Regions from separate parts of the Delftia sp. DS1230 genome, predicted to be linked through region 1. Evidence: predicted binding sites of a transcription regulator. Region 1 holds the regulator's gene; each other region holds the start of a gene.
The links. Region 1 encodes FNR, which switches genes on or off when oxygen is low (the NO sensors DNR and NnrR bind a similar motif). Its sites were predicted from a motif close to TTGATNNNNATCAA; they were not measured.
Positions count from the first base shown of each region.

Region 2: the regulator FNR is predicted to act here: its motif matches at 997-1,010, upstream of dsrO (sulfate reduction electron transfer complex DsrMKJOP subunit DsrO).
Region 3: the regulator FNR is predicted to act here: its motif matches at 2,794-2,807, upstream of azu (azurin).

Region 1 is NZ_CP157763.1:4,155,079-4,158,978, reverse strand. Features, by position in the region: gene ccoG (cytochrome c oxidase accessory protein CcoG) at 1-59, shown strand, start outside; gene AAN986_RS18740 (FixH family protein) at 117-431, shown strand; gene AAN986_RS18735 (hypothetical protein) at 614-901, shown strand; gene fnr (fumarate/nitrate reduction transcriptional regulator Fnr) at 983-1,702, opposite strand; gene hemN (oxygen-independent coproporphyrinogen III oxidase) at 1,864-3,246, shown strand; gene AAN986_RS18720 (sulfite exporter TauE/SafE family protein) at 3,252-3,900, shown strand, end outside.
Region 2 is NZ_CP157763.1:2,682,290-2,686,189, reverse strand. Features, by position in the region: gene AAN986_RS11975 (hypothetical protein) at 1-342, shown strand, start outside; gene AAN986_RS11970 (hypothetical protein) at 327-791, opposite strand; gene dsrO (sulfate reduction electron transfer complex DsrMKJOP subunit DsrO) at 1,125-1,970, shown strand; gene nrfD (NrfD/PsrC family molybdoenzyme membrane anchor subunit) at 1,987-3,030, shown strand; gene AAN986_RS11955 (tetrathionate reductase subunit A) at 3,109-3,900, shown strand, end outside.
Region 3 is NZ_CP157763.1:2,700,238-2,704,137, reverse strand. Features, by position in the region: gene AAN986_RS12075 (DUF4132 domain-containing protein) at 1-1,147, opposite strand, end outside; gene AAN986_RS12070 (alanyl-tRNA editing protein) at 1,546-2,268, shown strand; gene AAN986_RS12065 (hypothetical protein) at 2,314-2,595, opposite strand; gene azu (azurin) at 2,931-3,389, shown strand; gene AAN986_RS12055 (hypothetical protein) at 3,570-3,900, opposite strand, start outside.

The DNA of each region.
Region 1 (3,900 bases):
CCGTGCATTCAGGCGCGGGACGCGCGTCCGAAAAGGCCGTCTTCCTGGTGCCCCGGTGATATGTCTGGCCGGCGCCGCCCAGGCTGCGCCGGCTGTTTGAAAGAAAGAGGTTATCCATGTCTTCCAGTCCCGCAGTCTCCGCGCCCGCCACGGCCCCTTCGCATCCGGACGCCGGCAAGCCCTGGTGGAAGTTCGCCCATGTCTGGCTCGTGGTGGCCGGCCCGGCCGCCGTCGTGGTGGCCGGCGTGGTCACGGCCGTCATTGCGATCAATGGCGCCGATCCCGTGATCGATCCTGACTATTACCGCAATGGCATCACCATCAACGAGCGTGCCGATGGCGTGCGCGAAGTGCCCAAGAGCCTGGCGCCCGCGGTCACCGGCCGCAACCACGCGGCCACGCCCGCGCAGGACCATCCCACGGACCGCTGAACGCAGGAAAATGCCGTGCACAAGGCCGCAGTCGCGGCCTTTTTTGTATGGTGGATGGCATCTCCAGCATGCGCGAGGGCCAAGGGTTTCCTACAGGCAGTGCAGGGTGCGCAGGGCTTGGCACGGTGCGAGGGCGGCGCGCACAATGAAAGCCACCCCTCGACAGCTCAAGGAGATCGCTGATGTTGGCCCAACGCTGGATGTGGATTGCCTGGCCGGCCTTTCTGGCCGCCGCCGTGATGGAGATGCTGGTATTCGCCTTCGTGGACCCGCTGGAGCTGCACTGGCTCGGCGACCTGGGCTGGTCGCGGCAGGGAATCTACACGCTGGCCTTCTTCGCCTTCTGGGGCGTGACCATGCTGTCCAGCCTCATGACCACCATGCTGGGACGCTCCACGCACGATCTCAACGACGGCGTGGTCTCCGAGCCGGACCCAAATCTGGCCATGCAGGGCCTGGGGCGCGATTGAACCTGCGTGCACTGCAATGGCAATGAACAAGGCCCGCGATCGCGGGCCCTGTTCATTGCCGGTGGGCGGGGCCTTGCGGCCTCACTGGCACTGCTGGCTGTTGACGATGCGCTTGAGCGCGTCCGTGTCCAGGATGCGCAGATGGCGCTGGCGCACCTCGATGATGTTTTCCTCGGCAAACTTCGAGAAGGTGCGGCTCACCGTCTCCAGCTTCAGGCCCAGGTAGCTGCCGATTTCCTCGCGCGTCATGCGCAGCACCAGTTCCGACTTGGAAAAGCCCCGGGCGTGCAGGCGCTGCACCAGGTTGAGCACGAAGGCGGCCAGCCGCTCCTCGGCGCGCATGCTGCCCAGCAGCAGCATCACGCCATGCTCGCGCACGATCTCGCGGCTCATGACCTTGTGCACATGGTTTTGCAGGGCCGTGACCTCGCGCGACAGGTCCTCCAGCTTGTCGAAGGGCATGACGCAGACCTCGGCGTCTTCCAGCGCGACCGCATCGCAGGTGTGGTGGTCGTTGACGATGCCATCCAGGCCGATGATCTCGCCGGCCATCTGAAAGCCCGTGACCTGGTCGCGCCCGTCCTCGGTGGCCACGCAGGTCTTGAAGAAGCCCGTGCGGATGGCGTACAGCGAGGTGAAGGACTCACCGTTGCGAAACAGCAGGCCGCCGCGCTTGACCTTGCGGCGCGTGGCCACGATGTCGTCGATGCGCTGCATCTGCTCGGCATCCAGGCCCATGGGCATGCACAGCTCGCGCAGGTTGCAATTGGAACAGGATGCTTTGATGGTCTGAAGGTTCATGGAGTAAACATCAGCGGCGCAGCAGTGCGCCGGCGGTGACCTCGTGGATGGCGATGAGTTGGATCAAATTGTCGCAGCACTGCCGCGAACAACTCTTGATATGAGTCAAGGACGCGGCCAATGGGCTGCGGCACAGTGGACGACATTAGAGGAAAAAACCCATGACCGCTGTCACCCCAGAGCTGCTGCGTCGCTTCGACGTACCGGGGCCCCGATACACCTCGTTCCCCACGGCCGATCGTTTCGTGGAGGCTTTCGGTGCTGAAGACTATATCCTGGCACTTGAGCACCGCAAATCGAGTACCGCAGCGCGGGCCATGCCTTTGTCGCTGTATGTGCATGTGCCGTTCTGCGAGTCGCTGTGCTATTACTGCGCCTGCAACAAGATCGTGACGCGCCACCACGATCGCGCTGCCGTCTACCTGGACTACCTGGCGCGCGAGATGGCCTTGCACACGGCCCATTGCGGCAAGGGCCAGGCCGTCAGCCAGCTGCACCTGGGCGGCGGCACGCCCACCTTCTTCTCGGACGATGAGCTGCGCACGCTGATGGCCCTGCTGCGCGAGCATTTCAAGCTGGAGCCGGGCGGCGAATACTCCATCGAGGTCGATCCGCGCACCGTCAGCGTCGAACGCCTGGCCGTGCTCAAGGAGCTGGGCTTCAACCGCCTAAGCTTCGGCGTGCAGGACTTCGACGAACAGGTGCAGATCGCCGTGCACCGCGTGCAGCCGGCCGAGCAGGTGTTCGCGCTGGTGGCGGCCGCACGGCAGCTGGGCTTTGCCTCCATCAACGTGGACCTGATCTACGGCCTGCCCAAGCAGACGCCCGAGTCCTTCGAGCGCACGCTGGCCCAGGTCAATGCGCTGCGGCCCGACCGCATCGCGCTCTATGCCTATGCCCACCTGCCCGAGCGCTTCAAGCCGCAGCGGCGCATCGCGGCCGAGGACCTGCCCCAGGGCGCCGACAAGCTGGCCATGCTCTCGCGCTCCATCGCGGCCTTCATGGAGGGCGGCTATGTCTACGTGGGCATGGACCACTTCGCCTTGCCCGAGGACGCGCTGGCCGTGGCCAAGCGCCAGGGCCGGCTGCATCGCAACTTCCAGGGCTACAGCACCCAGCCCGACTGCGACCTGATTGCGCTGGGCGTGTCGGCCATCGGCAAGGTGGGGGCCAGCTACAGCCAGAACGCCAAGACGCTGGAGGAGTACTACGACGCCATCGACGCCGGCCACCTGCCCGTGGTGCGCGGCCTGGCACTGTCGCGCGATGATCTGGTGCGGCGCGCCGTCATCATGGCCATCATGTGCCAGGGCGCCGTGCTGTTCGAGCCCATGGAGCAGGCCTGGCTGCTGGGCTTTCGCGAGTACTTCGCCCCCGAGCTGGCGGCGCTTCAGGACCTGCAGGCCAAGGGGCTGGTGCAGATCAGCGACGAGGGATTCCAGGTCACGCCCATGGGCTGGTACTTCGTGCGTGGCGTGGCCATGCTGTTTGACCGATATCTGCAGGCCGACAAGAACCGGGCGCGGTTTTCGAGGATCATCTAGGCCCCATGCTGTTGTCGCTGCTCTGGACCGCTTTGATCATGGGGCTCGTCGGCGGGCCCCATTGCCTTGCCATGTGCGCCGCGCCCTGCGGCGTGGTCACGGGCGGGGCGGGGCAGGGCACGGTACAGGGTGGTGGGCAGGTGGTCGCCGTCCATGGACTGCAAAGCCGGCTGTGGCTGCGCACGGCGCTGTTCCATGGCGGGCGGCTGGCCGGCTATGCCAGCCTGGGCGCTGCCTCGGCGCTGGCCATGGAAAGCCTGTCCTGGCTCACCAGCCAGACCACGGCGCTGCAGCCGTTCTGGACGCTGACCCATGTCGCCGTGATGGCCTGGGGCCTGGCCATGATGGTGCAGGCCCGCCAGCCCGCCTGGCTGGAGTCTGCGGGCCGCGCCGCCTGGCGGCGCGTGCAGCCCTGGGTGTCCGCCCCTGGCGGCACGCTGGCGGCGGGCTATGCCTGGGCGCTCATGCCCTGCGGACTGCTGTATTCGGCCGTGCTGGTCGCCGCGCTCAGCGGTGGCCCCTTGCAGGGCGCATCGGCCATGGCGGCCTTTGGCGTGGGCAGCGGGCTGTGGCTGGTGGCCGGCCCCTGGCTGTGGCGGCTGGGCCGCCAGCGCCTGAACGGCCTGCGTGCCGAATGGGGCACGCGGCTGGCCG
Region 2 (3,900 bases), 1.5 Mb from region 1:
CCCGCACGGCCGGATGCGCCGCCGCTGCGCATCGTGCTGCATGCGCCCACGCCCGGCGCCCTGGCCCGTGCACGCAGCAATCTGGCCAACCTGCGCCAGGACCGGCCCGGTGCCGAGGTCCGCATCGTCATCAACGGCCCGGCCGTCGAGGCGCTGCTGGACGCCGCGCCGGGCACGCCGCAGCATCTGGATGCGGACGCCCTGGCTCATGCGCTGGTCTGCCCGAACACGCTCAGGAAGCTGGGCCGCGAGGCGCCTGCCGGCATGCGCGTGCTGCCGCAGGGCGGCATCGAGTCACTGGCCCTGCTGCAGCAGTCGGCCTGGTGCTACGTGCGCTGCTGAGCGGCCTGCGCCAGCGAGGCCAGGCAGCGCGCCTGCCATTGGTATTCAGGCTCGAACGATTCGCGGTCCGTGACGGCGCCGTGGCCGCCCTCGCCATAGACCATGGCGTAGGCCGCATAGTCGGCCGCCTGCAGCGCCCGGCCCGCCAGCCCATGGGCCGTGGCATAGGTGGCGGACACGGCGGCATGGCCGCAGCCGTCGAGGGAGCGTGATCCCTGGTGGTGGTTGGCCAGGCTGGCCGCTTCGCGGGCCAGGCGGTCCAGCTCCTGCCTGTCGATCTGGCCGTCCAGGTAGCGACGAAGGCCTTGTGCGCAGCGGATGACGTCCGGGTCTTCCAGCAGGTGCGCGATGCGGTCCACGCAGGCCTGTGTGAATTGCAGCCTCAGGTGCTCGCCGGCTTCGGCGGCAAGGTCCAGTTCCGAAGCAAGGCTGTTCAGGGCATGGTTCATGGAGAACTCCTTGGCAGTGGCGACACAAGCAGCCTAGACCGGGGCCGCGCACGGAAACAAGAGGGTGATTTCCGATACGCGCCCCGCATTCCCGAGGAATGCAGTCACCCTGTTAACCCCGTCTTAATCCCTGCGCCACACGCTATGGACTGCCTTGGGCGCCTGTCCATGGCAGGCAGTCGGTGGCGCTTTGCAAGCCCATTGCTTGACTCACATCAAGCCGCCAAGGCCCTGAATTTCATATATTAAATTCAATATAAAAAGCATATTTTTAATGCTTTATTGAGTTTGAGCGACCACGATCCGTGGCCGCAGGACGATGAAAGACAGGCCATGCCAAAAACATCCCGCGCCGGCAGCGGCTGCAACGACTGCAGCTGCAAGCCCTCCACCCTGGACATCCCCGCCCCTCCCCTCTCCCATGCACAGCCCGCCGCAGGCAAGCGCGGCTTCCTGCAGGACCTGCTGGCCGCCGCCATGGCGGCCGTGGCCCTGCCCGTGGCGGCGGCCGCGCCCGGCACCCCGGGTTTCCAGCCGCCGCGCCGCCCCGGCGAGGCCAGCAGGCGCTACGGCATGCTGGTGGACCTGCGCCGCTGCATAGGCTGCCAGGCCTGCACGGTGAGCTGCTCCATGGAGAACCTGCCGCCGCTGGGCCAGTTCCGCACCACGGTGCTGCAGTACGAGGTGCAGCACGCGGGCAACGAGGACCTGCCGCCGGCCATGCTCAACCTGCCGCGCCTGTGCAACCACTGCGACAACCCGCCCTGCGTGCCGGTCTGCCCGGTGCAGGCCACCTTCCAGCGCAGCGACGGCATCGTGCTGGTGGACAACGAGCGCTGCGTGGGCTGCGGCTACTGCGTGCAGGCCTGCCCCTATGACGCACGCTTCATCAACCACGAGACGCAGACCGCCGACAAGTGCACCTTCTGCGAGCACCGCCTGGAAGCCGGCCTGCTGCCGGCCTGCGTGGAAAGCTGCGTGGGCGGCGCCCGCGTGATCGGCGACCTCAACGACGAGGGCAGCGAGATCCGCCAGCGCATGCGCGAGCACGCCAAGGACCTCAAGGTGCTCAAGCCCGCCATGGGCACGGACCCGCATGTGTACTACCTGGGATTGCCCGACGCCTTCGTCGACGGCGTGGACGGGCAGGCCAGCGTGCGGCTGGTCACTTCCCACTGAACGCAAGGAGCACCCCATGCACATCGTCGAACTCCTGACCCCCGCCTACGAATCGGCCTGGCTGCCCTGGGCCGTGCAGTACTTCTTCCTGGCCGGCATTGCCACGGGCGCCGCCCTGCTGGCCGCCGCCTGCGCCTGGGCGCCGCGCGCCAGCGCCATGGCGCGCCTGCTGCCGGCCGCCGTGCTGGTGCTGGCCGTCAGCGCCATCGCGGCGCCCGTGTCGCTGCTGGCCGACCTGCACCAGCCTGCGCGCTTCTGGCATTTCTATGCGCACTTCACGCCGTGGTCGTGGATGTCGGTGGGCGCGCTGCTGCTGCCGGTCTTCGTGGGACTGGCGCTGGCCTTCGTGCTGGCCTGGTGGCTGGGCCGGCCGCAGTGGCTGCGCTGGCTGGCACCGCTGCTGGCCGTGTCGGCGCTGACCATCACCGCCTATACCGGAGCCGAGCTGATGGCCGTGCGCTCGCGCCCGCTGTGGAACACGCTGTGGGTGCCGCTGAACCTGGCGCTCACGGGCTGGCTGGCCACGGTGGGCTGCATGCTGGTGACGGCGCGCTTTCTGCCCGCCCGCCACCGCCCCGATGCCGGCGCCCTGCAGGCCCTGCGCATGCTGGGCCTGGCGCTGGCGCTGTGCCTGCTGGCCATGGTGGCGGTCTGGGCCGTTGCCGGCTGGCTGGGCCAGGGCCGCTCCTTCCAGGCGGCGCTGCAGCTGTGGCAGCAGTTTCCGGTCTGGCGCCTGAGCATGCTGGGCTCGGCCGTGGCCGGTGCCGCCTTGCTGTGGGCTCTGGTGCGGGGTGGGCAGCGCATGGCCTGCCCGCGCTACACGCTGGCCCTGGGGATGGGCCTGGCCGCCGCGGCCTGGGCCTTCCGCTGGGCGCTGTTCATGGGCGTGCAAGGCGTGCCCAAGTACGGCGCGGGCCTGTACATCTACCACATGCCGCTGGGCGGCGACGGCCTGCTGGGCATGCTGGGCGTGGCCGGCCTGTGCATTGCACTGGTGACGCTGGCCACCTGGGCGCTGGAGCTGTTTCCCGCGCGCTCGGCCGCGGCCCGCGCCCTCTGACACCGCCGCCCTGACGACCCCTCACCCATTCACGGAGCGCGGCCCGCCACCGGCCAGCCGCGCCACAGAAAGCCTTTCATGACCGACAAGAAGAAACTCCCCCAAGCCCCCGAAGATTCCCTGGATGCCGAGGCCGCCCGCCGCCGCCTGCTGCTGCGCGGCGGACTCACCGCCGGTGGGCTGGCCGCCTTTGCGGCCGGCTACGGCGAGACGCTGGCACGTGGCGCCAAGGGCCTGGTCGCAGGCACCTCGGGCACGCCCACGGCCAGCGCCACGCGCGGCAATTCGCTGACGCCGGAGTTCCGCATCGACCCGGCCACGGGCGCGCTCGCCACCCAGCCCGGCCAGGTGGTCAGCCCGTCCAGCTGCCTGGGCTGCTGGACGCAGTGCGGCGTGCGCGTGCGTGTCGATACCGCCAGCAACCGCATCCTGCGCGTGGCAGGCAACCCCTACCACCCGCTGGCCACCACGCGCCCGGCAGCCATGGAAGAACCCGTGCGCGAGGTCTACGCCAAGCTGGGCAAGGAGCTGGGCCTGGAGGGCCGGGCCACGTCCTGCGCGCGCGGCTCGTCCATGCTGGAGCACCAGAGTGCACCGCACCGCGTGCTCACCCCGCTCAAGCGCGTGGGCCCGCGCGGCAGCGGCCGCTGGCAGAGCATTTCCTTCGAGCAGCTGGTGCAGGAAGTCTGCGAGGGCGGCGATCTGTTCGGCGAAGGCCAGGTCGATGGCCTGCGTGCCATCTGGGACACCAGGACGCCGCTGGACGCCGACAACCCCGAGTTCGGCCCGCGCTCCAACCAGTTGCTGGTGACCGACGCCTCCAACGAAGGCCGCGCCCAGCTGCTGCGCCGCTTTGCGGGGCCGTCCTTC
Region 3 (3,900 bases), 1.5 Mb from region 1:
GGGTGGGCAGCGTGGCCTTCAGGCTGGCGGTGTCGAACGCGGGCAGCACATTGACCAGGTCCTTGACAGGCACCTCGGCCAGATCGGCCGGGCGGCGGGTCACCAGTTCGCGGATCGCGCTGCGGTAGCGGCGCAGCTCGTCCTCGCGGTCGCAGTGCTGGGCAATGGCCGGCAGCAGCAGGGGCAGCAAGGCGGCATCGTCCTGCTTCATGACATGCATGGCCAGCGCCAGGCTGATCCGATAGCCGCCGTTCTCACGCAGCTGCCTGGCAAAGGGCGCGGGATCCTCGGCCACCAGGCGGTCCAGCAGCTGCAGCGCACGGGTACGCTCCCCGCCCTGGGCATGGCCCAATTGGCCCATCAGGGTGCCCGCCAGTTCCTCACGCCGTGGGGCATCTGCGCTGGCCCAGCGCTGCTCTATCAGGTCCGGATCGCCTATGTAGGTCTGGTCATACAGCTCGGGATGCGCGGCAAAGAAGCCCATCCAGGACTTCCAGCCCTGCCCCTTGGGCTGCTTGGGTTGGCGCTCTTCGCGGTAGTGCACTATCACATCGGCGAACAGCTTGCCGCCCACGGCGGCGTAGCGCTGCAGGTCGGCATCGTTCAGCTGGGCGATCAGCCGCTTCCAGGGCGCGTGGTACTCGGTGTCGGGCTTGTACTCACCTTCCTTGCGCAGCGCCAGCGTCCAGTCCAGCGTGGCCGTCACTTCCTCGTAGGGCATGCCTGGATAGCAGAGCCAGGGCACCAGGTTGCCCAGCACCATGCCTATGCCTTTGAAGACCGGCAGATCCGCGCTGCGGGCATGGGCCAGCCATTGCTCGGCCATCACGCGCACTTCGGCGGCCACCTTGGCATTGGTCAGCTTCTCGCTGAGCCCTGCCGGCGCATGGCCGCGCGGCACCGTGAGCCGTGCCAGGGCCAGCCAGCGCTCACCGTCATGTGTCCAGGGCGATTCGCTGCTGTTCAGGCGCCCCAGCATGTAAAGGCAGCGCTCCTCGCAATCACGCAGGAAAACCTGCACCTCATCGGCCCGCCCGTCATGAAGCCGGGCATCAAGTTCGGCGGCAAAGGCCTCTTCGCTGAGGCCTTCGTCCAGCCGGTCATAGAGATCGCTCAGAGAAGCTGCGTGAAGATCGGTAGTGCTCATAAAGATGAGGAGATGAACAATGTGGGCAGCCGCAAACCGGGGCCTGCCGGGATGGAGACGGGGGTGGAGCCTGCACGGGATGGACGCAAAGGTTCTTGATCCATTCGGACAGTTCCTCGGAAAACTCACAGATTCATGCCCTGCGTATGTCGTCAGCTTCGGAAAAAACTGTAGCGCCGTCGGCAAGGAATGCGCCATTGTTCAGCGGCACGCGCGCGGCGCGGGCGCCGATCTTGTCAGGTCGCGGACCCGGGCACTTGACAGGCTGTCAAGCAGCCGACTGCCACCGCTGCCGGCCATGGACTGTACTGGGGACTTTTCGCCCAGGCGTACTGCCCGGCCCCGCCATGCCGCCGATACCATGGACCGCGACATGACCCCGGAGACACCCCATGCCCATGCCCATGCCCCTGTCCCAGACGCAAAAGCTCTTTGACGACGACGCCTACCTGGACCGCTGCGAAGCCACCGTGATCGCGGTCAGCCCCGAAGGCATCGAGCTGGATGCCACGGTCTGCTATGCCCGCAGCGGCGGCCAGGCCGGAGACACCGGCACGCTGATCCTGGCCGACGGACGCAGCCTGGCGGTCATCGACACCGTCTATGCCGATGACCGCCAGCGCATCCTGCATGTGCTGCAGACCGATGCGCCGCCCCAGGTCGGCGAGCGCGTGCAGGTAGCCATCGACTGGGACAGGCGCCACCGTCTGATGCGCCTGCACACCTGCCTGCACCTGCTGGGCGTGCTGGTGCCCGTGCCCGTGACGGGCTGCAGCATCTCGCCGGACTCGGCACGCCTGGATTTCGACCTGCCTGAATCCACGCTGGACAAGGCCGATCTGACGGAGCGCCTGAACGCCCTGATCGCCGCCAGCCATGCCGTGAACGTGGACCGCATCACGCCCGAGCAATTGGCCGCCCAGCCCGACCTGGTACGCACCGCAGGCGCGGCGCCCCCGGGCGGCACGGCGACGATCCGCATCATCGACATCCCCGGCCTGGACCGCCAGCCCTGCGGCGGCACGCATGTGCGCAGCACGGCCGAGATCGGCACGGTGGCCGTCACCAAGATCGAGAAGAAAAGCCGCACGAACCGGCGCGTGGTCGTGCAGTTCGCCTGAGGCCTGCCGGACCTGCCTGGCCTGCCTTGGCTGCCGCCCCGCGCCTCAGGACATCCAGGACCTGGGCGCCGAGGGGCCACCCGGCTCACGGGACCCCTCGCCGCCCGGAGCCACCCCTTCGGGCTGGCTGCCGGACTTTCGCATCAGCTGCAGGATCTGATCGAGCTTGTCCTGCTCGACAGCGATCGAGTGCAGCCTGAACAGCACGTACGGAATGAGGACGCTGGCACAGGCCATGCCCGCCAGCGCCGTCTGTTGCTGGGAGCTATCGACGAAGAACGCCGTCAGCAGAAAGATGGCGCCAATGACAGCACCTATGAAAACCATCACTCTCATAAACCCCCTCTATGTTCCGCAATCGTACCCAAATGTGACTGAGGTGAGTAGAGGCATGCGAGCTGTGGGGTTGCCCGTCGCCAAAAGACGACGGACGGCAAGTGATTCCCGGCGACAGCCACCGCGCATACCCTGCCGGCGTGACGCCATACCGCATGCTTGGAGCGCAGGTCTTCGAACTGTTTTGACTTGATTCAAATCAACCCGCCCTCCCCCATCCTGTCTATGCTGGAGGCAGCCATACAAAGCATCCATGGCGACAGACCGCCTGCCGGTCCATGGCCACCGGATGCCAGCCACCTCACCCGCTTTTCAAGGAGAAAACAATGGCAATGCAATGGAAACCCGTCCTCTTGGCCCTCGCAATGACTGCCGTCGCCGCACCTGTGCTGGCCGCCGACTGCGCCGTCGAGATCGAAGGCAATGACGCCATGCAGTTCAACAAGCCCACCATCAGCGTGCCCGCCAGCTGCAAGCAGTTCACGGTCAAGCTCAAGCACGTGGGCAAGCTGCCCAAGACGGCCATGGGCCACAACTGGGTACTGAGCAAGACGGCCGACCTGCAGCCCGTGGCCAATGACGGCATCGCCGCCGGCGCCGCCAAGGACTTCGTGAAGGACAAGGACGCCCGCGTGATCGCCCACACCAAGGTGATCGGCGGCGGCGAGACCGACTCCGTGACCTTCTCCACCGCTGCCCTGAAGGCGGGCGAGGCCTACAGCTACTTTTGCTCCTTCCCCGGCCATTCCGCGCTGATGAAGGGCACGCTGACGCTGGCCAAGTAAGCCGGCGATCTGCCCTGGCCCGGGACCTTGCGCCCCGCGCCCTACCCGGCGGCACTTCGGTGCCGCTTGTCGTTTCCGCCCCTCACATTTGCGGGGCCGGGCAAGCCACGCTTGCCTGGCCTGCCGGTCCCTGCCGGTCCCTGCCGATGCATGCCGATCCGTGCCGTTGTGCGCTGCCTCTCAGTGCCGGCTGGCGGTCCTGCCGTGCGGGCGGCCCTGCATTTCCATGCAACCCTTTTGCATCAGGCGCAGCAGCAGCTGGGTCCAGCTGGCGTCGGCCCATTTGGTGCTTTCCAGCACCAGGGACCGTGCCGACTGCAGGCCGTCGCCGGGCTGCAGCTCCACGCGGAAACTGCCGCGTTCGCGCTGGGACGTGACGGCCACCACGCTGCCCAGCAGGGCGATATCAAGGGAAGGGCGCGGGCCTTGCGGGCCGTCCAGGTCCACGCGCAGCACGCAGCCGGGGCGCAGTTCGTAGGTCCAGCGGTGGTCGGCATGGCCGGCCGCGCCC